Eleftheria terrae: one gene and its partner. The protein of the gene in region 2 interacts with the protein of the main gene of each other region in a pairwise test. Links are inferred from orthologs where the notes say so. Each region holds a gene or a part of one and is shown on either strand. Other genes may lie near its edges. The genes, in order: N7L95_RS09055 and N7L95_RS03235.

What was found.
Region 1: the proteins of N7L95_RS03235 (region 2) and N7L95_RS09055 interact in binary tests that used the Escherichia coli proteins (3 or more experiments, as listed by UniProt). The link is inferred for Eleftheria terrae from one-to-one orthologs.

Annotation. Positions count from the first base shown.
Region 1 is NZ_CP106951.1:2,078,351-2,089,860, reverse strand. The notes cover bases 7,050-9,973. They hold N7L95_RS09055 (chemotaxis protein CheA), read right to left. Parts: upstream 9,631-9,973; coding sequence 7,468-9,630; downstream 7,050-7,467. Other genes in these bases: N7L95_RS09050 (response regulator), read right to left, coding at 9,674-9,973; N7L95_RS09060 (chemotaxis protein CheW), read right to left, coding at 7,050-7,442. Outside these bases: N7L95_RS09090 (methyl-accepting chemotaxis protein), read right to left, coding at 1-312; N7L95_RS09085 (methyl-accepting chemotaxis protein), read right to left, coding at 378-1,958; N7L95_RS09080 (chemotaxis protein CheW), read right to left, coding at 1,971-2,447; N7L95_RS09075 (methyl-accepting chemotaxis protein), read right to left, coding at 2,565-4,142; N7L95_RS09070 (methyl-accepting chemotaxis protein), read right to left, coding at 4,450-6,300; N7L95_RS09065 (chemotaxis protein CheW), read right to left, coding at 6,360-6,866; more of N7L95_RS09060, read right to left, coding at 6,948-7,049; more of N7L95_RS09050, read right to left, coding at 9,974-10,036; N7L95_RS09045 (hypothetical protein), read right to left, coding at 10,081-10,533; N7L95_RS09040 (hybrid sensor histidine kinase/response regulator), read left to right, coding at 10,713-11,510. UniProt on the Escherichia coli protein: Involved in the transmission of sensory signals from the chemoreceptors to the flagellar motors. CheA is autophosphorylated; it can transfer its phosphate group to either CheB or CheY.
Region 2 is NZ_CP106951.1:669,320-680,755, reverse strand. The notes cover bases 2,592-5,441. They hold N7L95_RS03235 (methyl-accepting chemotaxis protein), read right to left. Parts: upstream 4,878-5,441; coding sequence 3,306-4,877; downstream 2,592-3,305. Other genes in these bases: N7L95_RS03230 (TRAP transporter substrate-binding protein), read right to left, coding at 5,108-5,441; N7L95_RS03240 (CAP domain-containing protein), read left to right, coding at 2,592-3,067. In the rest of the region: N7L95_RS03250 (manganese catalase family protein), read left to right, coding at 146-1,099; N7L95_RS03245 (ZIP family metal transporter), read left to right, coding at 1,195-2,115; more of N7L95_RS03240, read left to right, coding at 2,396-2,591; more of N7L95_RS03230, read right to left, coding at 5,442-6,103; N7L95_RS03225 (acetylornithine/succinyldiaminopimelate transaminase), read left to right, coding at 6,392-7,639; N7L95_RS03220 (arginine N-succinyltransferase), read left to right, coding at 7,636-8,685; astA (arginine N-succinyltransferase), read left to right, coding at 8,705-9,745; astD (succinylglutamate-semialdehyde dehydrogenase), read left to right, coding at 9,738-11,207; astB (N-succinylarginine dihydrolase), read left to right, coding at 11,213-11,436. UniProt on the Escherichia coli protein: Receptor for the attractant L-aspartate and related amino and dicarboxylic acids. Tar also mediates taxis to the attractant maltose via an interaction with the periplasmic maltose binding protein. Tar mediates taxis away from the repellents cobalt and nickel.

The DNA of each region.
Region 1 (11,510 bases), 1.4 Mb from region 2 along the record:
CATCACGCCGAGCGCCTTGCGCGCTTCGTCCAGGGTGGCTTTCCAGGTCTGGCGCAGGGTGCCCACTTCAACCGTGTTGTTGAAGCTGATGATCATCTCTTTCTCGATGCGCCTGGCCCGCTCCAGCGTGGCCCGCAGCTCCTCGGCCTGGGCCATGGAGCGGACCTGCCCCTCCAGCAGGGCCTCCAGCGTCGAGCGGGTGCTGCCCAGCGCCAGGTACCCGGTGGCGCCAATGGCGGTGAGCACCACCAGCGCGAAGATCGTGCTGAAGTAGAGCCGAGTGCGAATCGAGGCGTGTGCCAAGCTTTTTATTGTCATTTCCCCTGCTCCTGCAGTTGTTTACAAATTGGCACACATATGAGCAAACTATGCGCCAGCTAGATCCGGGCGGTGCTGGCTTCCAGCTTGAAGGCCCGCACCACTTCGGAGAGACGGCCGGCCTGCTCCTTGAGGCTTTCTGCGGCTGCGGCGGATTGCTCCACCAGCGCGGCGTTCTGCTGTGTCATCTCGTCGAGGTGCGAGACCGCCTGGTTCACCTGACCGATGCCGTCGTTCTGTTCGCCGGCAGCGGCCGTGATCTCGGCAATGATGTCGGTCACGCGCTGCACCGATCCGACGATTTCGTGCATCGTGCTGCCCGCCGTCTGCACCAACTTGGAGCCGGATTCGACCTTCTCGACGCTGGCGCCGATCAGGCTCTTGATCTCCTTGGCGGCTTGCGCCGAGCGCTGCGCCAGGCTGCGCACCTCGCCGGCCACCACCGCGAAGCCGCGGCCTTGTTCACCGGCGCGGGCGGCTTCCACCGCGGCGTTGAGCGCGAGGATGTTGGTCTGGAAGGCGATGCCGTCGATCACGCCGATGATGTCGGCGATCCGCTTGGACGAGGTGTTGATCTCGTCCATCGTCGCCACCACCTCGGACACCACGCTGCCGCCCTTGGCCGCCACTTCACTGGCCGAGGCGGCCATCTGGTTGGCCTGGCGGGCGGCATCGGCTGACTGCTTCACGGTGCCGGTGAGCTGCACCATCGAGGCCGCGGTGTGCTGCAGGTTCGACGCGGTCTGCTCGGTGCGTGCGCTCAGGTCCTGGTTGCCGCTGGCGATCTCGCTGGAGGCGGTGCTGATGTTCTCGCTCGACAGGTGCACTTTCTGGACGATGGCCCTCAGGGCCGACTGCATCTGCACCAGCGCCTCCAGCAGGTGGGACGCTTCGTCCCGGCCTTCCAGCTGCACCGCGCGGGTCAGGTCGCCGCCCGCAATGGCATGCGCCAGCGCCTGGGCCTGCCCGATGGGCTTGCAGATGCTGTGCATGTTGAGCAGGGTCAGTGGCACCACCACGATGGTGGCGAAGGCCACCGCGACGCCGAACAGCACGATGGTGCCCTGCATCGCATCGCGGTTGCCTTGCTGGGCGGCCTGGCCCTGGCGGTGCACCGCGGTCTCGAGCATCGCGAGCTGCTTCTCGGCGTTGTCGTAGGCCGCATAGGCGGCGCCGGCGATCTTGTTCACCGTGGTGGCCGAGTCATAGGCGGTGGCTTCGAGCTGCGACGCGATGTTGCCGAAACGCTGCTGGTAGTCCTGCAGGTGCTGCTCCAGCGCGCGCGCGGCCGCGGCTTCCTCGCCTTCGGCCGACTGCAGCTTCTTCTGCACCTGCGACAGCGCGTCGGCCAGGCTTTTTCCCCATGCTCCCTTGGCGGTGCGCACCGCCTCCGGGTTCTCATAGTTGATGATCATGTCCTTCTCGTGCCGGCGCACCATGCCCATCGACTCGCGCAGCGAGCTGATGGACTGGCCCTTGAGCACGGCGGTCTGGATGAACTCGTTGCTCAAGGCCTGCAGCCGGTACATGCCCAGCAGGCCCGCGCCGCCGACCATGGCCAGCAGCACCAGCACCACCGCGATGGCGCCGATCATCCGGGTCCGGATGGTGAACAGGCGCATGAGAGTCATGAGTTGCATGGGGTGCCTCGCTCAGTCGGTCAGGCCCATGGCGGGGTCGGTCATCAGCTGCTCGATGTCCAGCAGGATCAGCATGCGCTCGCCGACCTGGGCCAGCCCGGTGATGCAGCCTGCGTCCACGGCCGATCCGATCTCCGGCGCGGCACGCACGTTGTCGGGCGCGATCTCCAGCACGTCGCTCACGCCGTCCACCACCGCGCCGACCACCCGGTTGGCCACGTGCAGCACGATCACCACGGTGAAGGCGCTGTACTCGCAGTTGGCGGTGTTCAGCCGCAGCCGCAGGTCGACGATGGGGACGATGACGCCGCGCAGGTTCACCACGCCCTTGACGTGGGACGGCGCATTGGCAATGCGCGTCGGCGGCTCGTAGGAGCGGATCTCCTGGACCTTGAGGATGTCGATGCCGTACTCTTCCTGGCCCAGCCGGAAGGTGAGGTACTCGCGAGGCCGGGTGGCCGTTTCGGTGAAGCCTTCGATAGCGCCCATGATGCGTGGATACGGAGGTGGTTCGTCGTTGGAGGGAATGCGTCGCGCGGAACCCGGACGGTGGCGCGGCGCTGCATCCTCCTTATCGGCCGGATGCCGCCGCGCTTGAGTCCGGGCTCAGGCTGCCGCGCCAGCCATCGAGCCGAGGCGGAACTGGGAGACCAGCGAAGCGAGGCGCTGCGCCTGGTCCTTCAGGCTCTCCGCCGCGGCGGCGGACTGCTCGACCAGTGCCGCGTTCTGCTGCGTCATGTGGTCGAGCTGGGTCACGGCGGTGTTGACCTGGCCGATGCCCGAGCTCTGCTCGCGCGAGGAGGAGGCGATGTCGCCGATCATGTCCGTCACGCGCTGCACGGCGGAAACGATCTCGCCCATCGAGCTGCCGGCGTCGGCCACCAGCCGGGTGCCGCCCTCGACCTTCTCGACCGAGGTGTTGATCAGCGTCTTGATCTCCTTGGCTGCCTGCGCCGAGCGCTGCGCCAGCGTGCGCACCTCGGCCGCCACGACGGCAAAGCCGCGGCCATGCTCGCCGGCGCGAGCCGATTCGACCGCCGCGTTCAGCGCCAGAATGTTGGTCTGGAAGGCGATCGCGTCGATGACACCGATGATGTCGGCGATCTTGCGTGAGGCGGCGGTGATCTCGTCCATGGTGGATACCACGCGGGACACCACCTCGCCACCGTGTTGCGCCGCCGAGGTCGCCGAATGCGCCAGCGCCGAAGCCTGCTGCGCGCTTTCGGCACTGTGGTTCACGGTGCCGGTGAGCTGCTCCATCGAGGAGGCGGTCTGCTGCAGGTTGCTGGCGGCCTGCTCGGTGCGGGCCGACAGGTCGTGGTTGCCGCTGGCGATCTCGGTGCTGGCGGTGGTGATGCTGTCGGTCGCGGTGCGTACCTGGCTGACCATGCTGCGCAGCGACTCCTGCATGTCCACCAGCGCCTGCTGCAGCTCGCCGGCTTCGCCGCCGGTGTTGACCTCCAGCGCGTGCGAGAGGTCGCCGGCCGCGATGGCGCGGGCCTGTTCCACCACGCCGCGGATGGGGCGCGAGATGGAGCGGCTCATCCACCAGCCGAACACCGCCGCGAAAGCAAGGCTCGCCGCGGCGAGTACCACGGTGATGATCGCTGCCGCACGGGTATCGGCTTGCGCCTGGGCGGAGGCGGCGCTGGCGCTCTGCAGCGCCAGTGCCTGCAGCTTCTCGATGCCTTGCACGTAGGTGACGCGGGCCTTCTCGAACTCGCCGTTGAGCAGGCCTTCGAGGGCCACGTAGTCGCCCTGGTCACGCATGTCCTTGATGCGGGGCTGCAGCGCCGTCACCGTCTTGCGCAGCTCGTCGACCTGCTTGAACTGCTGCAGCACCGGCTCGCTGTCGATGGTGGACTCGACCACCTTCTGCAGCTTCTCGATCTGCACCGAGGCGGTGGCATAGTCCTTCATCAACTGGTCCGGATAGTCGCCGGTACCGAGCCGCGAATGGGTCGCAACCCGAAAGACATTCAGCTCCACCAGCGCCTTCCACTCGCTGGCAACCTGCATCAGCCGCCATTCACGGCTGGACAGCCGCTCCAGCACGGCCGTGGTGTCGAACAGCTTCTTCACGCTGTAGCCGTTGATGATGACCATCAGGGCCATCAGGAGCCCGAGCGCGACTGCCAGGCGGGTAGGAATGCGGGTTCGGTCGAAACGGGCGATGAGGCTCATGGAATCTCCTTGTTGTCCTGGCTGGCTTGACGTCGTGCCGCGCAGGCACGCGGTGAAGCTAGCGGTCTGCGGCAGTCGGCGGCTGGTATGTCGGCCGCCGTCCTGCGCCGTGACGGAGCCGCCCGGATCCTGTGAGGATTGTCCGGAGCCGGCGAAGGGCCGTCGCCCGGAATATCGGAGCGTTTCCGGGCCTTCTTGAGGCACCGGAGCTGCGGGTTTACCGCGATGTGGCGCTGCCTGCGTGAGCTTTCCAACGAAAAACGCCCGCGGCTGCGGGCGTTGTGGGGTGGGGAGCCGCTGTCGCAGCTCAGAAGCTGGTCCAGTCGTCGTCATCCACCGGTGCCGGCGCGGCGGCCGGCGCCGGCGGGGCGGGCTGGGCCGGAGCTGCCTTGGCCGGCGTGGCGGCCGGCTTGCTGGCTGCCGCCGGCTTGGCGGGGGACGCCGGCAGCGCCGGTGCGGGTGTCTTGACGGCTGCCGGTGCGGGTGCCGCGGCGCGTGCCGGGCTGGAGGCCGCCGGGCGGAGGGTGGCTTGCGGTGCCGCGGCCGGCGCTGCGGGCAGGGGCGTCGCACGGACAGGCGCGGCCGCGGCCTGCACCGGGCGGGCCGCGTCGCTCAGCTTGAAGGCGCCGACCACTTCACCCAGGCGCAGGGCCTGTTCCTTCAGCGATTCGGCGGCTGCGGCCGATTCCTCGACCAGCGCGGCGTTCTGCTGCGTCATGTGGTCGAGCTGGGTCACCGAGCCATTGACCTGGCCGATGCCGGAGCTCTGCTCCGCTGCGGCAGCGGTGATCTCGCCGATGATGTCGCTGACCCGCTGCACCGAGGCGACGATCTCGCTCATGGTGGCGCCGGCATCCTCCACCAGCCGCGAGCCGGACTCGACCTTCTCGGTGCTGGCGGTGATCAGGCTCTTGATCTCCTTGGCGGCCTGGGCGGAGCGCTGCGCCAGGCTGCGCACCTCGCCAGCCACCACCGCGAAGCCGCGGCCCTGCTCGCCCGCACGGGCCGCTTCCACCGCGGCGTTGAGCGCCAGGATGTTGGTCTGGAAGGCGATGCCGTCGATCACGCCGATGATGTCGGAGATCTTCTTCGAGGCGACATTGATCTCGTCCATCGTGGTGACCACCTGCGACACCACCTCGCCGCCCCGGGCCGCCACCGAGGAGGCGGAGGAGGCCAGCTGGTTGGCCTGGCGGGCGGCGTCGGCCGACTGCTTGACGGTGCCGGTGAGCTGCTCCATCGAGGATGCGGCCTGCTGCAGGTTGGATGCGGTCTGCTCGGTGCGCACGCTCAGGTCCTGGTTGCCGTGGGCGATCTCGGTGGACGCGGTGGCAATGCCATCGGCGGCAGTGCGGACCTTGGACACCATGGCCTGCAGCGCGTCGCGCATCTGCGCCAGGCCGTGCTGCAGCCGGGCGGCTTCGTCCTGGCCCTGGCTGTCGATGACGACGGTCAGGTCGCCACCGCCGACGCGCTCGGCGAACTCGGTGGCACTGACGATCGGCCCCACGATGGAGCGGCTGACACGCCAGCCCAGCAGCAGCACCAGCGCCACCGAGGCGGCCAGCAGCACCACCACGGCCGTGGTGATCAGCCCGTAGAGGCCGTTGAGCTTGTTGGTGACCAGGGTGATGTAGCCGTCCACCGACTTGAGTGTTTCGGCGAGGGCGACCTCGCCCTTGTACATGCGGGCCTTGGCCGTGGCCAGCGCGGCATTCGCCTCGGCGGCCGAGGTGAACTGGCCGGCGGCGACCTTCTCCAGCACCGGCAGCGCGGCTTCACCGTAGGCGGAGAAGTCGGCGGCGATCTGCCGGCCGGCCTCGACGGTTTTCGGGTCGGAGACGCGCGCGTTCAGGTCGGCCAGCCATTGCTTGAGCTGCTGCTGCTCCTGCTTCCACTTGGCCAGGTAGTCGGCGGCCTTGCTGGCGTCGCCGATGGACAACAGCAGGTCCTTCTCGTAGCGGCGGCTCTGCAGCATGGCCACATAGCTCATGTCGGCGGCTTTCATGCCGAGCACGACATGCTCGTTGTAGCGGTTGATCGACTGGTTCTGCAGGCGGGAGGTGTACCAGGCGGCGGCGCCGAGCACCACCACGAGCAGGGCCATCAACGCAAAGGACAGCGTCAGCCGGGTTTGGATGGACAGGCGTCGGAGCATGGGGGCGACTCGCGCAAGAGGAAGGGGCGCGGCCCGGCAACGGGCCGCCGGTGGGCCGGTCAGAGGCCGAGTTCAGCGCCGGCGAGCCCGAGGCTCGGCGACAGGATGAGGCTTTCGATGTCCAGCAGGATCAGCATGCGCTCGGCCACCTGGCCGAGGCCGGTGATGAAGCGGGCATCCACCACCGAGCTCATTTCGGGAGCCGGCTTGATCGCCTCGGTCGGCATCTCCATCACGTCGCTCACTGCATCGACGACGGCGCCGACCACCCGGTTCTTGAGGTGCAGGATGATGGTGACCGTGAAGCCGTTGTACTCCACCTTCTCGCAGCCGAAGCGCATGCGCAGGTCGACGATGGGCACGATGACGCCACGCAGGTTCACCACGCCCTTGATGAAGGCGGGCGAGTTCGCGATATGGGTCGGCTCCTCGTAGCCGCGGATCTCCTGCACCTTCAGGATGTCGATGCCGTACTCCTCGTTGCCGAGGCGGAAGGTGAGGTACTCGCGTGTCATGCCGCTGCTGGCGCGCGCCTGGCCGGCGCGGCTGCCGGTGGCGGCGGGCATCATGTTCTGGATCGGTTCCATCAGGCCCATCTGGGTCTCCTGCTAGCGGTTCTGTCGGGTTTCTCGGGGAGGCCGCGGGGCTCAGGCCGCTTCGCGTGTCTCGATCAGGCCCAGCTCGGGGCTGGCGATCAGGCTGGCGATGTCCAGCAGGATCAGCATGCGTTCGCCCACCTGGCCAAGGCCCACGATGTAGCGTGCGTCGACGGCCGAGTTGATCTCGGGCGCCGGCTTCACCGACTGGGCCGGGATCTCCAGCACGTCGCTCACCGAGTCCACCACGGCGCCGATCACGCGGTTGCCCACGTTGAGGATCACCGTCACGGTGAGCCCGTTGTAGTCCACCCGTTCGCAGCCGAAGCGCATGCGCAGGTCGACGATGGGCGCGATCACGCCGCGCAGGTTGACGACACCCTTGATGAAGTTCGGTGCGTTGGCGATGCGCGTGGGCGCCTCGTAGCCCCGGATCTCCTGCACCCGCAGGATGTCGATGCCGTATTCCTCGTTGCCGAGGCGGAAGGTCAGGTACTCGCGTGCTGCCGGCACCTGCCGGCTGTCGATGCGTTCGATGTTGCCCATGTCGTTGCCTTGGCGGTTGCAGGGATCAATGGCGGGAGCGGCGCACCAGGCTGCCGGTGTCCAGGATCAGGGCCACGCGGCCGTCGCCCATGATGGTGGCGCCGGAGACGTCGGTCACCTTGCGGTAGTTGGCTTCCAGGTTCTTGACCACCACCTGTTGCTGGCCGAGCAGCTCGTCCACCAGCAGGGCGACGCGGCCGCCTTCGGCCTCGACCACCACCATGATGGAGCTCACATGCTCGAAGTCGAAGCGGGGCACCTGGAAGACCTGTTCCAGCTCCACCACCGGCATGTATTCCTGGCGCACCTCGACCACGCGGCCGCTGTTGCCAATGCTCTTGACCATGCCGGGCTCGACCTGGAAGCTCTCGACCACGGAGGACAGCGGCAGGATGTAGACCTCTTCGCCCACGCCCACGCTCATGCCGTCCATGATGGCCAGCGTCAGCGGCAGCCGCACGGCCACCCGCATGCCGTAGCCTTCGGCAGAGTCGATCTCCACCGTGCCGCCGAGCGAGGCGATGTTCTTCTTCACCACGTCCATGCCGACACCGCGGCCGGAGACATCGGTGACCTGGTCTGCCGTCGAGAAGCCGGGCTCGAAGATCAGGCCCCACACTTCCTGGTCGCTCAGCGAGTCGGGCGCATGCAGGCCGCGCTCGCGCGCCTTCTTCAGCAGCTTCTCGCGCGACAGGCCGCGGCCGTCGTCGCGCACCTCGATCACGATGGAGCCGCCCTGGTGGGAGGCCGCCAGCGTGATGGTGCCCTGTTCGGGCTTGCCCTTGGCCAGGCGGTCCTGCGGCAGCTCGATGCCGTGGTCGCAGGAGTTGCGCACCAGGTGGGTCAGCGGGTCGGTGATCTTCTCGACCAGGCCCTTGTCCAGCTCGGTGGCCTCGCCCTGCGTCACCAGATCGACCTTCTTGCCGAGCTTGGCGGCCAGGTCGCGCAGCATGCGCGGGAAGCGGTTGAACACCGTGGCCATCGGGATCATGCGGATCGACATCACCGCTTCCTGGAGGTCGCGGGTGTTGCGGTCCAGGTCGGTCAGGCCGGCCAGCATCTGCTGGTGCACGGCCGGGTCCAGGCCGCGGCTGTTCTGCGCCAGCATGGCCTGCGTGATCACGAGTTCACCGACCAGGTTGATCAGCTGGTCCACCTTCTCGACCGAGACGCGGATGGTCGCGGCGTCGAGGGCGGCGCCGGCCTTTGCCTCGGCCTTGGCGGCTGCCTTGGGCGCCGGCTTGGCGGCCTGGGGCGAGGCGCTTTCGGTGGGCGTCACATGGCTCTGCGGCGCCCCGGGCGAATTCTCGAAGAAGCCGTAGCCAGCTTCGCCTTCCTTGGCCGCCTCCGTGGCCGCCGGCGCACCAGGGGCGTCGTCGAAGAAGCCGTAGCCGAGGTCGGCCGCGGGGGCCGGTGCGGCCGCCGCCGGCTCGCCGATCGGTGCAAAGCGCACGTGTTCACGCGAGACGTGGAAGGTGAACAGGTCCAGCAAGTCGCTTTCGCTGCTGGAGGTCACGACCTTGAAGCGGCGCATGCCCCCTTCGGCCACGCCGCCGTCCAGCGCCTCGATGGTGCCGAGGTCGACGATTTCCTTGAACAGGTCCACCAGGTTGTTGGCCTGCGACGGGTCGTCCAGCGGGCCGACCGTCAGCTCCAGCGTGCGGGCGCCGGCAGCGGCCGGTGCAGCGGCAGGCGCCGGGGCGGGGGCCGGTGCGGCCACCGGGGCCGGCGCGGCGGCCGCCGCAGCGGCGATGACCTTGGGCGTCTCGCCGGCCACCATGGCACGGATGTTGAACAGCAGCTCGGTGGTGTCGAACTCGTCGCCGGCACCCGTCTGGTGGCGGGCGAGCTGGGCCTTCAAGGCGTCGCCAGAAGCCAGCAGCACGTCCACCATCGGGGCGGTCAGCTGCAGCTCATGGCGGCGCAGCTTGTCCAGCAGCGTCTCCATCTGGTGCGTCAGCTCCGCCACATCGGCGAAGCCGAACGTCGCTGCGCCACCCTTGATCGAGTGGGCGCAACGGAAGATCGCGTTGAGCTCCTCGTCGTCCGGCGCCTCGATATCGAGTTCGAGCAGCAACTGCTCCATGCGGTCGAGGTTCTCGCCGGCTTCTTCAAAAAAGACCTGATAAAACTGGCTCAGGTCGATGCCGGCACTCAGTTGAGAGCCTTCGGACGTCATCTCGCCCATGGCGTGCTCCTTCTGCTGTTCCTTGATGGGTGTCTCGCCGGGCTCAGCGAATCACCTTCTGGATGACCTCGATCAGCTTGCTCGGGTCGAAAGGCTTGACCAGCCAGCCGGTGGCACCGGCGGCACGGCCGGCCTGCTTCATCTGGTCGCTGGACTCGGTGGTGAGGATCAGGATCGGCGTGGCCTTGAACTGCGGGTTTTCGCGCAGCTTCTTGGTCAGGCTGATGCCGTCCATTCGAGGCATGTTTTGATCAGTGAGCACCAGATCGAAGCCGCGGCTGCCCGCCTTCTCGAAGGCGTCCTGACCGTCGACTGCTTCGACCACGTTGTAGCCGGCGCTCTTCAGCGTGAAGGACACCATCTGGCGCATCGATGCCGAATCGTCTACGGCAAGGATTGAATGCATAGCTATCTCCGTTTAGGCCTATATCGGACGTTGCCGGAAGTTCTTTAGAACAGTTCGATGGAGCCGGCGTCCATCTCTGCCTGGGTGACCGGGTTGGGGTTCAGCGGTGCGCTCTCGACCACCGGGGCACCGTCTTCGTCGTCCCCCATCGCTTCGCGAGCGATCTGGTCGGCGCAGTTGCGCAGCCGGCGGTTGGTATGGACGATCAGCTGCGATGCCATGTCCTGGAACTGCAGCGAGGTCACTGCCGAGCCGAGGTTCAGCATCACGGGCATCAGCTCCGAGGTCTGGATACGATGGTCGGTCGCAGCCGTCATCAGCGACTGCATCTGTTCCACCGCGGTGGAAAAGCGCAGCATCAACCCGTCGCAGGCGTCTGCAAGCAGGGTCTGCAGCCGCTCGAGGTCGTTGGTCGCCGTCATCAGGTGGTCCTGGATGTCGGCGGCCATCAACAGCGGCAGCGGGCTGTCTTCGTCTGGCGAGGGGTTCTCGTTCATCAAAACGGGTCTCCACGATGAGGACTCTTGTGCGTCTTCCCCATTAGAATTTTGGGGCGACATGGTGGTCGCCATCGACTCGAAAAGGGCAAGGATTCGCCCACATCTTCGGCACGCACCTTCCTTGCCTGTAGGACTTATTTGGCAAGTCGGCCACTAACCCACGCGAAGGCGCCTTCATGAACCCGTCAACCCTGCGCCGCGAACTGCGGGTGCTTCACATCGAAGACTCCGAGCTGGACCACGAGCTGATGATCACGCAGCTGCAGCGGGCCGGCCTGAACATCCGGGCCGTGCGGGTCGAGACCGCCGCCGACTTCGATGCCGCCCTGCGCAGCGGCCTGGAGGGCCGGCCCTGGGACGTGATCCTGTCGGACTACAACCTGCCCGGCTTCTCGGGGCTGATGGCCCTGGACATGCTGCGCGCCAGCGGGCGGCTGATCCCCTTCATCATCGTCTCCGGCGAGATCGGCGAGGACGTGGCGGTGGAGGCGATGCGCAACGGCGCGAGCGACTACCTGCTGAAGAACAACCTGGCCCGGCTGGCGCCGGCCACGCTGCACGCCATCGAGGCGCAGGAAGCGGTGCGGGCCAAGCAGCAGGCCGACGCGGCGCTGGCCCAGTCGAAGGAGCGGCTGCGCGAGCTGGCCCAGCACTTGCAAACCAGCGTGGAGGCCGAGCGCGCCGCCATTGCGCGCGAGGTGCATGACGATGTCGGCGGTTCCCTCACGGCACTGAAGTTCGACATCGCCTGGATCGCCCGGCACAGCGCCGACGAGGCGGTGCAGCAGCGCGCGCAGTCGGCGCTGGAGCTGGTGAGCCATGCGCTGGACGCGAGCAAGCGCATCATGCACAACCTGCGCCCGGCCATCCTGGAGCAGGGCCTGGTGGCGGCGCTGCAGTGGATGACCGGCGCCTTCGAGAAACGCAATGGCATCGCCACCAGCTTCCACTCCAGCCACGAGCAGCTGCAGCTG
Region 2 (11,436 bases):
GGCTGGGCGCGGGCTCCCGCTAGCCTATCGCACCGATGAAAAAAACGCATCGCCCGTACAGGGGGGCGGGCAAGGCAATTGCCTCATGAGCTGGGTCGCCCCAGCTTCGCGCTGGTCGTCGTCCCACGTTTTTCAAGGAGTCAAAATGTTCGCTCACAACAAGCGGTTGCAGTACACAGTCCGCGTCAGCGAGACCAATCCCGGCCTGGCCAATCTGCTGCTGGAGCAATTCGGCGGGCCTCAGGGGGAACTGGCCGCCGCCTGTCGCTATTTCACCCAGGCCCTGGCTGAAGACGATCCAGGCCGCAAGGACATGCTGATGGACATTGCCACCGAGGAGCTGAGCCACCTGGAGGTGATCGGCACCATCGTGGCGATGCTCAACAAGGGTGCCAAGGGTCGCATCTCCGAAGGGGTGGAAGAGGAAGCGGAGATGTACCGCTCCATCACGGGTGCCGGCAATGACTCGCATGTGACGCAGGTGCTGTATGGCGGCGGTCCGGCGCTGACCAATTCGGGCGGTCAGCTCTGGAACGCCGGCTACATCGACTCGATCGGTGACCCATCCGCCGACCTGCGCTCTAACATCGCCGCCGAGGCGCGCGCCAAGATCATCTACGAACGCCTCATCAACGCCACCGACGACCCCGGCGTGAAGGAGGCCCTGGGCTTCCTGATGACGCGCGAGATCGCGCACCAGCAATCCTTCGAGAAGGCGCTGTACTCGATGCAGCCCAACTTCCCTCCGGGCAAGCTGCCGGGCGACCCGCGCTTCACCAACGCCTACTTCAACATGTCGCAGGGCGAAGGGGACATGCGCGGGCCGTGGAACAGCGATGACAACTTCCGCTACATCACCGACCGCGACGAGCAGCAGGCGGTGGACGGCGGCACCGGCCTGCCGGAGCTGCGGCTCAAGCCCGACGAGTTGGCCGTGGCCAAGCAGCTGGTGGCCCGGACCTCGTCCGACCCGACGTCCGATCCGATGACCGGCGCCGAACTGGGCATGGGCCCGAACGAAGCGCTGCTCGACCCGGCCACCGCGTCTTCGGCCCAGGCGCGCAGCCGCCTGGCCCCGGGTACCGGCAAGACGCACTGATGGAAACGGAAGGCGGAACCGCCTTGGAAAAGGCATAAGGTGCAAAGCGGCGGCTTCCGGCCGCCGCCCACCACCACCGCAATGGAGTGACACACGTGGCAGCCCTCGATCCTTTCGACGCCCCCCGTCTCCCGCCGTCATTGACACGGCCGCGGCCCCGGCAGCTGCTTGGGCTCGCCCTGTGGGTGGCCGGTGTCTGCGCCGGGGTGTGGCTGCTGTGGCGGCAACTGGCCGCCGCCGATCCGCGGGTCGGCCAGGCGTGGCTGGGCGGCCTGATGGCCGCTGCCGCCACCGCCTTGGGCACCTTGCCGGTGTTGCTGGCCCACACGCCACCGGCCGAGCGCACGCGCGATGCCATGCTCGGCTTCGGCGCCGGCGTGATGCTGGCGGCCTGCTCCTTCTCGCTCATCGTGCCGGGCCTGGAGGTCGCGGTGCAGCAGGGCGCGGGTCACTGGGGCTCGGCCCTGATCGTCGGCGCCGGCATCCTGCTGGGCGGCGGTTTCGTGTTCGCGCTGGACCGGTGGCTGCCACACGAACATTTCATCAAGGGACGTGAAGGCAAGCAGGCGGCGCTGCTCAAGCGCACTTGGCTGTTCGTCTTCGCGATCTTTCTGCATAACCTGCCGGAGGGGCTGGCCATAGGCGTCGCCTTCGCCGGCAACGACCCGCTGGCCGGCAGTGCGCTGGCCACCGGCATCGCGATCCAGGACGTGCCCGAAGGCCTGGTGGTGGCGCTTGCGCTGCGCACCGCCGGCTATGGGCGGCTGACGGCCGGCGCCCTGGGGGCGGCCACCGGGCTGGTGGAGCCGCTGGGCGCAGTGCTGGGGGCGCTGGTGCTGGCGTTGTCGGCGGTGCTGCTGCCCTGGGGGCTCGCCTTCGCGGCCGGCGCGATGCTCTATGTCATCAGCCACGAGATCATCCCGGAGTCGCATCGCCAGGGCCATGAAGCCTGGGCCACCGGGGGCCTGATGCTCGGCTTCGTCATCATGATGCTGCTGGACACGGCGCTGGGCTGAAGCACTGGCGCGGATGTCCGCCGCCCGCCGCCACCAGGCGCGGCATCGGGCACCGGGTATCCCGCAAGAAACGTGACGGAAGTCACGACCGGCCACCCTCCTGCCGGGGCGGTGCTGGGGCCGGACCGGGCCGCTCGCGCCAGGCAGCGGGGGACCGCGCGCGGCACGCGCCTGCCGTTTGTCGGGGCGATGGGGTCGATGGTCGTGCGCCGGTGCACGGCACGCCGCGATCCGGGCATGATGCGCGGCTTTTCGCCCATCCCTCCTCAGAAGAATCGCCATGTCCTTGTCCAGCGGTGCTGCCCAGCGCCTTTCCTTCCTGTTTGCCGCCGCGATGGCAGCGGCGCTGGTCGCCTGTGGTGGCGGGGGTGGAGGCGGGGGCGGGCAGGACGACACGCCGCAGGACAGCGGTGGCCCGGGCACGGTGGCGCCGGCGCCCGGCGAGCCGCAGGCGCCCGGCGAGCCGCAGGCGCCCGGCGAGCCGCAGGCGCCCGGCGAGCCGCAGGCCGTCCTTGCGGACTGCGGCCTGCCCGACTTCAAGGCCGAGGCGGTGCGGCTGATCAACCAGCACCGTGCGGCCGGTGCCAGCTGTGGCAGCAAGGGCAGCTTCGCGCCGGCCGGCGCGGTGGCCTGGAACGACCAGCTCGCCGCGGCCGCCGCCGGCCACGCGGGCGACATGGCCCAGCACGACTACTTCGACCACACCAGCCGCGACGGCCGCACCTTCGTGCAACGCATCGAGGCCGCCGGCTACCGCTGGTCCTCGGCTTCGGAGAACATTGCCGCCGGGCAGGCAAGCGTCGCCACGGTCGTGGCCGGCTGGATGAAGAGCGACGGCCATTGCGCCAACCTCATGGGCAATGGCGTGCGCCATATCGGGCTGGCTTGCGTGAAGGCCACCGGCGCTGCCTACAACAAGTACTGGGTGCTCAACCTGGCGGCACCGCGGTAAGCGGGCCACCCAGGACGCGGCGCCAGCACACCGCGCCGATACAGCGGACGCTCAAGCTCGACCCGCCCGCTCAGTGAGCTGGCCGGCAAACGCCGGTCGCCCCTGGCCTGGCGGGCCGTCAACGGCGGCCTTCGCCTGATGCGCCCTGGCGTCCTGGCGCGATGGGACGGCACGGGCCGACCTCGGCGGCGCTCCTCGCGGGCCCCGGCTCCTGCGGGGCCTGCCTCGGCATGCCGGGTCAGCCCGCCACTGCCGGTTCGTTGCCGGCGCCGAGGCGGAAGCTCTCGACCGCGCGGGCCAGCTGCATCGCATGCGCTTTCAGGCTGTCGGCCGCCGCGCTCGACTGCTCCACCAGTGCCGCGTTCTGCTGTGTCATCTGGTCCAGCTGGTCCACCGCGGTCTTGACGTGGCCGATGCCGTCCGCCTGCTCGCTGGAGGCGGCCGAGATCTCCGCGATCATGTCGGTGACCTGCTGCACGCTGGCGACGATCTCGCGCATCGTCGCGCCAGCGCCGTTGACGAGGGCGGCGCCGGTTTCCACACGGTCCACGCTCAGGCCGATGAGGCCCTTGATCTCCTTGGCCGCCTGGGCCGAGCGGCCCGCCAGGCTGCGCACCTCCGAGGCCACCACCGCGAAGCCGCGGCCCTGCTCGCCGGCACGTGCTGCCTCGACCGCCGCATTGAGGGCCAGGATGTTGGTCTGGAAGGCGATGCCGTCGATCACACCGATGATGTCGGCAATCCGCTTGCTGCTGTCGTTGATCTCGTCCATGGTGCTCACCACCTGGTCCACCACCGCGCCGCCCCGGCGGGCGACTTCTGCCGCCGAGGTGGCCAGCTCGCTGGCCCGGCGCGAGGCCTCGGCCGACTGGGCCACGGTGACGGCCAGCTGCTCCATCGAGCTGGCGGTTTCCTGCAGGCTGCTGGCGGCCTGTTCGGTGCGGCGGCTCAGGTCTTCGCTGCCGGAAGCCACCTCGCTGCTGGCCACGCGGATCGATTCGCTGGCCTGGCGGATGTCGCCCACCATGCCGCGCAGCGAGCGGTGCATGGTGGACAGGGAGCGGCCAAGCTGCCCGGTCTCATCGCGGCCGCCTTCGCTCAGCTGCCCGGTGAGGTCACCGGTGGCAATGCGGGCCGCCGCCTGCTGCGCCTCGCCCAGCGGCCGCACGATGCTGCGCCGCAGTGCGCCGCCGAGCGCCAAGGCCAGCACCACGTTGATGCCGACCGCCACGAGGTTGATCCAGCGGGTGGCATCCAGCTTGTGCACCGTGGCCACCACGCCGTCCTTGACGCGCTGGTCCTGTAGCTCCAGCAGCCGGTTGGCGCTGGCCAGGTACTCCTTGGTGACGTCGCGGAAGCGCGCCATGGCCTGGGCCAGCGCGGCGGCATCGCCACTCTCCTTGGCCTTGAACATCTCGTCACGCAAGCGCAGGTAGCGGCTGCGTGCCTCGCCCAGCGCCGCCTGCAGCGCCTTGCCTTCCGCGCTCGTCTCAAGCTCGGTGAACTCCTTGATCAGCTCCGACGTGCGGGCGGTGGTCGCCTTCACTTCATTGGCGACCTCGGCACTCAGGGCCGCATCGCTGCTCATGGCCTGCGCGAGCGCACGGCTGCCGTTGACGGCAATGTTCTGCTGCCACTCCGCCATCAGGGCGTGGCGGCGCGCCTGGGGGCCGCCGGCCTCGACCACCAGGTCCTTGATGCCGGCCACATTGACGAGGCTCAGGGCCAGCGACACGAGCATCAGCAAGACGACGAGGCCGAAGCTCAATGCCAGGCGGCTGCCGATGCGCAGGTTGTTGAAGAATTTCATGGTCTACCAGGCTGTGTAGTGCGGCTGCGCTCCGCGGGTTGTGATCAGGGGCCGCGCCGATCGATTTCGCACGGTGGTGCGCAAATGGCGATCGGCGGACCGGCAGGCCGCGTTTTCGGCCCGCCTGCCGCGCGACTTGAGCCGGCGCCGCCACGGCGGTGGCATCAGCGTGACGGATTTGCCGATCTGCGGTAGTCAGTGGTGCAGCCGCCCGGGAGACCGGGCCCCGCTCAACCGCGGCGGGTGTAGTAGGCCAGCAGCGCCCGCGTGTAGTCCATGCCGGCCTTGTGCGCGGTCTCGCGGCCGAAGCGCTCGCCCATCAGGTCGAGCGGACGGCGCAGCTCGGCGCTTGGCGGCTCCACCGTCATGCGGTGGGCGGTCAACTGCTGCTTGGCGGCTTCGTCGGCCTGGCGAGCCAGCTGCCAGCCGCTGCTTTCGGCCTGGCGCGCCGCCTGCAGCAGCGCGGCGCGGGCCGGGTCGGGCAAGCCGCGCCAGACGGCGTCGCTCGCACATACCATGTTCTTCGGAATCCAGGCGCGCAGGTCGATGAAGGTGCTCATCGAGCTCCAGGCCTGGCAATCGACGCCGGTGCTGCTCGAGGTGAACATCGCGTCCAGCCGGCCATCGGCGACGGCGCGAGGCAGGTCGGCCGCGGCGACCGTCACCGCATGGGCGCCCACCAGCTCGGCGAGCCGCTGTGTGGTCTCGTCGTAGACCCGCAGCCGCAGCCCCTTCAGGTCCTGCAGGCGGCCGACCGGGTGGCGGCAGAACAGGCCCTGGGCCGGCCACGGCACCGCATACAGCACCCGCACGCCACGCTCGCCCAGTTGCTGCTGGACCGCCTCGCGGGTGGCTTCCCACAGGTGCTGCGCATCCTCGAAGCTGCGCACGATGAAGGGCAGGGCATCGATGCCCAGCAGCGCATGCTGGCTGGCGCAGGCCGACATCAGCACCTCGCCGAAGGCCAGCTCCTGGCGTTGCAGGGCCGGCAGCACCTGATCCATCGGCTTGAGGCGCCCGTCGGGCACCACCTCGATGTCCAGGCTGCCGCGTGACAGGCTGGCCGCCTGGCTGGCGAAGGCGCGCAGGTTGCGGCCGTGGAAGAGAGCGTCGCCGTAGGCGCCGGACAGGCGCAGCCGGGACGTGCTGGCACGGGCGGGCCGCTGCAAGGCGCCCACGGCGCAGGCAGCGACGCCACCCAGCGCCAGGCGGCGGGACAGGGTCATTCGATTCCTCCTGAGGATGAGCAAGGCAGCCGCAAGGGCCGGCGCAGGCCGGACGCCCCCGCGGCAGGGCCCGGCCGGCCCGCCGCAATGCGGCGCTTCGGCCGCCGGTGCCGAGGCTGAAGTCTAGGGTAAACCCTTGAACCAAGCCGGGGACAGAGGGTCATCCGGGGCAACCCGCAGTGCACCTGCATGACGGCCGACTTCTGAAAATCGCTGTCGCTTTGCCGCAAGACCGGGGCACGGCGCCTGCCTAGACTGGCGCCACCCATCACCCCAGCGACGAACGCCATGAATGCCAAGCTGCAGCCCGCGCCCGAACCCCAAGCCGTCTCGCGTGCCGATTTCGATGACCTGCTGGTGCCGGTCTATGCCCCGAGCCAGGTGGTGCCGCGCCGTGCCCGCGGCCTGTGGCTGCAGGACCAGCAAGGCGTGGAATACCTCGACCTGACCAGCGGCATCGGCGTCACCAGCCTGGGCCATGCGCATCCCGCGGTGGTGCAAGCGCTGCAGGCGCAGGCCGAGCAGCTCTGGCACGTGGGCAACGGCTACACCAACGAGCCGGTGCTGCGGCTCGCTTCGCTGCTCACCGGGGCGACCTTTGCCGACCGGGCCTTCTTCTGCAATTCCGGCGCCGAAGCGAACGAGGCGGCGCTGAAGCTGGCGCGTCGCCATGCCGCACTGAAGCACGGCGACGCCAAGCGGCGCATCGTGGCCTGCCAGCAGTCCTTCCACGGCCGCACGCTGTTCACCGTCACGGCCGGCGGCCAGCCCAAGTACACCGAAGGCTTCGAGCCGCTGCCACCGGGCATCGGCCATGTGCCGTTCAACGACATCGCGGCGGCCGAGCAGGCCATGGGCGACGATGTCTGTGCCGTCATCGTCGAGCCGGTGCAGGGGGAGGGCGGCGTGCTGCCGGCCTCGCACGAGTACCTGCAGGCGCTGCGCCGGCTCTGCGACCGCCACGACGCCCTGCTGATCTTCGACGAGGTGCAATGCGGGCTGGGCCGCACCGGCTCGCTCTATGCCTACATGCACTACGGCGTCGAGCCCGACATCCTCACCACCGCCAAGGCCCTGGGCAACGGCTATCCCATCGGCGCCATGCTGACCCGGCACGACCTGGCCACCAGCCTGTCGGTCGGCACCCACGGCACGACGTATGGCGGCAACCCGCTGGCCTGCGCGGTGGCGGCGGCGGTGGTGCAGATCATCCAGGCACCCGCCTTCCTGACACGGGTCGGGCAGGCAGCCGAGCGCCTGCATGCCGGGCTGCAGCAGCTGCTGGGCGACTTCCCCGGCCTGTTCACGCAGGTGCGCGGCCGCGGCATGATGATCGGCCTGGTGCTGGACGCGGCCCAGCAGGGCCGTGCCAAGGAATTCACCCGCGCGGCCGAGCAAGAGCGGCTGATGCTGCTGATTGCCGGGCCCAACGTCGTGCGGCTGCTGCCGCCGCTGGTGATCAGCGACGCCGAGATCGACGAAGCGCTGCTTCGCCTGCGGGCCACCGCCCGCCGCTTCCTGGCGCCGCAATCATGAGCATGGTGGCCAGCGGCTCACGCGGCTGGGTGGCGCGGCTGGTGCGCGAGCACGACCTGCCGGCCCTGATCGAGCTGACGGCGCAGGCCGACCCGCAGGTGCACACCCTGCCGCGCGCGCCGCAGCAGATCCGCGAGACGGTCGAGCGTTGCATCGATTCGGCCGCCCGCAGCGTCGACGTGCCGGGCGACGAGTCCTACCTGCTGGTGCTGGAAGACCCCCAGGGTGCCTTGCGCGGGGTGGCGGCCATCCGTGCCACCGCCGGCTCGCAGGGCACCTTCTTCGCCTATCGCAACGACGTCGTGCACCACGCCTCGCGCGACCTGCGCATCAGCAACAACGTGCATGTGCTCAACCTGTGCTCGGACCTCACCGACCACACCCAGCTGCTGAGCTTCTTCGTCGCCCGCGAGCAGGTGCCGGCCGAGGCGGCCGAGCTGCTGTCGCGCGCCCGGCTGATGCTGGTGGCCAGCGGCCGCGAGCGCTTCGCCAGCGAATTCTTCGTCTCGCTGGCCGGCTGGACCGATGCGCAGCACGCCTCGCCGTTTTGGGACGCGCTGGGCCGCAAGTTCTTTGGCATGGACTACATGGACGTCGAGCGCAAGGTGGCCGGTGCGCGCAACCGCACGCTCATCGTCGAGCTGATGCCGCACTACCCGGTGTACGTGCCGCTGCTGCCCGACGAGGCGCGCGGCGTGCTCGGGCAGATGCACCCCGAGGCGGCCATGCCCTTCGAGATCCTCAGTGCCGAGGGCTTCGAGGCCGACCGCTACATCGACATCTTCGACGGCGGCCCCATCCTCGAAGCCCACGGCTCCAAGCTGCGCACCCTGGCATCGGCGCAGCGCTGCGTCATCGAGGCGGCCGAGCTGCCGGGCGGCGTGCCCGAGCTGCTGGTGGCCGGCTGCGGCCCCACTGCCGACTTCCGCTGCTGCCGCAGCGCCGGCCTGCTGAAGCTGGACGACGGTTTGCTGCTGGCGCCGGCCGCCACGCTGGCTGCGCTGGGCGTCGCCTCAGGCGACAGCGTGATGGTGGCGGCGGCATGACGAGCAGGAGAACTTCCCGATGATCGTGTTCCGATCCATCCGCAGCGGCGACCTTGACGCGCTGCTGTCGCTGGCCCGCCAGGTGGGTGCCGGCATGACCACGCTGAAGCCCGACCGCACCATGCTCGGCCGGCGCATCGAGCGGGCCGTGGCCTCCTTCGCCGGCCAGCTGCCGGCCGCCGAGTGCGACTATGTCTTCGTGCTGGAGGACACCTGCTCCGGCGAGGTGATCGGCGTCAGCGCGCTGAAGGCGGCGGTCGGGCTGGACGAGGCCTTCTACAACTTCCGGGTCGGCCGCCTGGTGCATGCCAGCCGCGAGCTGGGCGTGCATGCGACCAAGCAGACGCTGTTCCTCTCGAACGACTTCACCGGCAGCGCCGAGCTGTGCACCCTGTTCCTGGCGCCAGCGCACCGCAGCAGCCAGTGCGGCCGACTGTTGTCGAAGGGCCGGCTGCTGTTCGCGGCCGGTTTCCTCGACCTGTTCCCCGAGTTGCTGATCGCCGAAATGCGCGGCTGGCAGCGCGAGGACGGTTCCTCGCCGTTCTGGGAAAGCCTGGGGCGGCACTTCTTCCGGATGGACTTCGCCGAGGCCGACGACATCAGCAGCCTGGGCCCCAAGTCCTTCATCGCGGAGCTGATGCCGCGCTACCCGGTCTACACCGACTTCCTCACCGACGCCGCGCGCGAGGTGATCGGCGTGGTGCACCGCGACACCGCGCCCGCGCGCCGGCTGCTGGAGCAGGAAGGCCTGCTGTACGAGGGCTTCGTCGACATCTTCGACGCCGGCCCGGTGCTGCAAGGCCACATCAAGCAGCTGCGCATCACCCGCGAAAGCGTGCTGGCGATCGCCCGCAGGGGCGGGCCCGCCCCGCGCAGCGGCGGTGCCCCGGTGCTGGTGAGCAACACCGTGCGCGGTGACTTCCGCGTCATCGTCAGCAGTGGCCAGCCGGCCTACGGCCGCTTCGACCTCGGCGAGGCCGAGCTGGCCGCCCTCGAACTGGCCGACGGCGACCCCGTGCGCGTGGTCGCACTCAATGCAGGAGACAAGCTTCATGTATAGCCACTGGATACAAGGCGAGCCGCAGGCCGGCGGCGGCCGGCCCCTGGCTTCGATCTGCCCCGCCACCGACGAGGCGGTGTGGCGCGGCTTCGAGGCCGGCAGCGCCGAGGTGGCGGCCGCCTGCGAGGCAGCCCGGCGCGCCTTCGCCGGCTGGTCGCGCCGCCCGGTGGACGAGCGCATCGCGGTGCTGCAGCGCTACAAGACCGAGCTGAACCAGGCCGCCGAGACGCTGGCCGTGCAGATCGCACGCGCCGTCGGCAAGCCGCTGTGGGAGGCACGCACCGAGGTCACCACCATGGTCAACAAGGTGGACATCTCCATCCAGGCCTGGCGCGAGCGCACCGGCGAGCGCCGCACCGAAGGTGCCGACGGCGCCAGCCTGCTGAGCCACCGGCCGCACGGCGTGATGGCGGTGCTCGGGCCCTACAACTTCCCCGGCCACCTGCCCAACGGCCACATCGTGCCGGCCCTGCTGGCCGGCAACACGGTGGTCTTCAAGCCCAGCGAGTACGCCCCCGGGGTGGGGCTGCTGATGGCCGAGTGCTGGCACCGCGCCGGCCTGCCGGCGGGCGTGCTCAACGTGGTCAACGGCGGCCGCGAGACGGGCGCCGCGCTGACCGCGCATGCCGAGGTCGACGGCGTGCTGTTCACCGGCAGCTTCCAGGGCGGAGCGGCCATCTCGCGCCAGTTTGCCGGGCAGCCGCAGAAGCTGCTGGCACTCGAGATGGGCGGCAACAACCCGCTGGTGGCCTGGGACGTGGCGGACACCGAGGCGGCGGTGCACCACATCGTGATGTCGGCCTGGGTCAGCGCCGGCCAGCGCTGCACCTGCGCGCGCCGGCTCATCGTGCCCGACGACGCCCGCGGCGAGCGCCTGGTGGCCCGGCTGGTGGAGGTGGCGCAGGCCATCGCGGTCGGGCCCTGGAACGCGCAGCCGCAGCCCTTCATGGGGCCGGTGGTGTCGACCCGCGTCGCGGCCGACCTGCTGGTGCGCCAGCAGGCGCTTGTCGAGCTGGGTGCACGCGTGCTGCTGGAGATGCGTGCGGCGCAGCCGGGCTCGGCCCTGCTGTCGCCTGGCGTGCTTGACGTGAGCGGCCTGCAGGGCCTGCCGGACGAGGAGATCTTTGGCCCGTTGCTGCAGGTGCAGCGGGTGGCCGACTTCGATGCGGCGCTGGCCGCCGCCAACCACACCAGCTACGGCCTGGCGGCCGGCCTGCTGAGCGACGACGAGGCGCTGTGGCAGCGCTTCTGGACCGAGGTGCGGGCCGGCGTCGTCAACTGGAACAAGCCCACCACCGGGGCGGCCAGCTCGGCGCCCTTCGGCGGCGTGGGCCGCTCCGGCAACCACCGGCCGAGCGCCTACTACGCGGCGGACTACTGCGCCTGGCCGGTGGCCGGCATGACGGCGCCGCGCGCCAGCCTGCCGGCCAAGCCGGCGCCGGGCCTGCCCTTCAAGGTGTGAACAGCATGAGCGCCAGAGAGTACAACTTCGACGGGCTGGTCGGCCCGACCCACAACTACGCCGGGCTGTCGTCGGGCAACGTCGCCTCCATGCGCAACAGCCACGCGGTGTCCAACCCGCGCCAGGCGGCGCTGCAGGGGCTGGACAAGATGCTGGCCCTCAGCCAGCGGGGCATTCCGCAGGGCGTGCTGCCGCCGCTGGCGCGGCCCAACCTGGCGCTGCTGCGCCA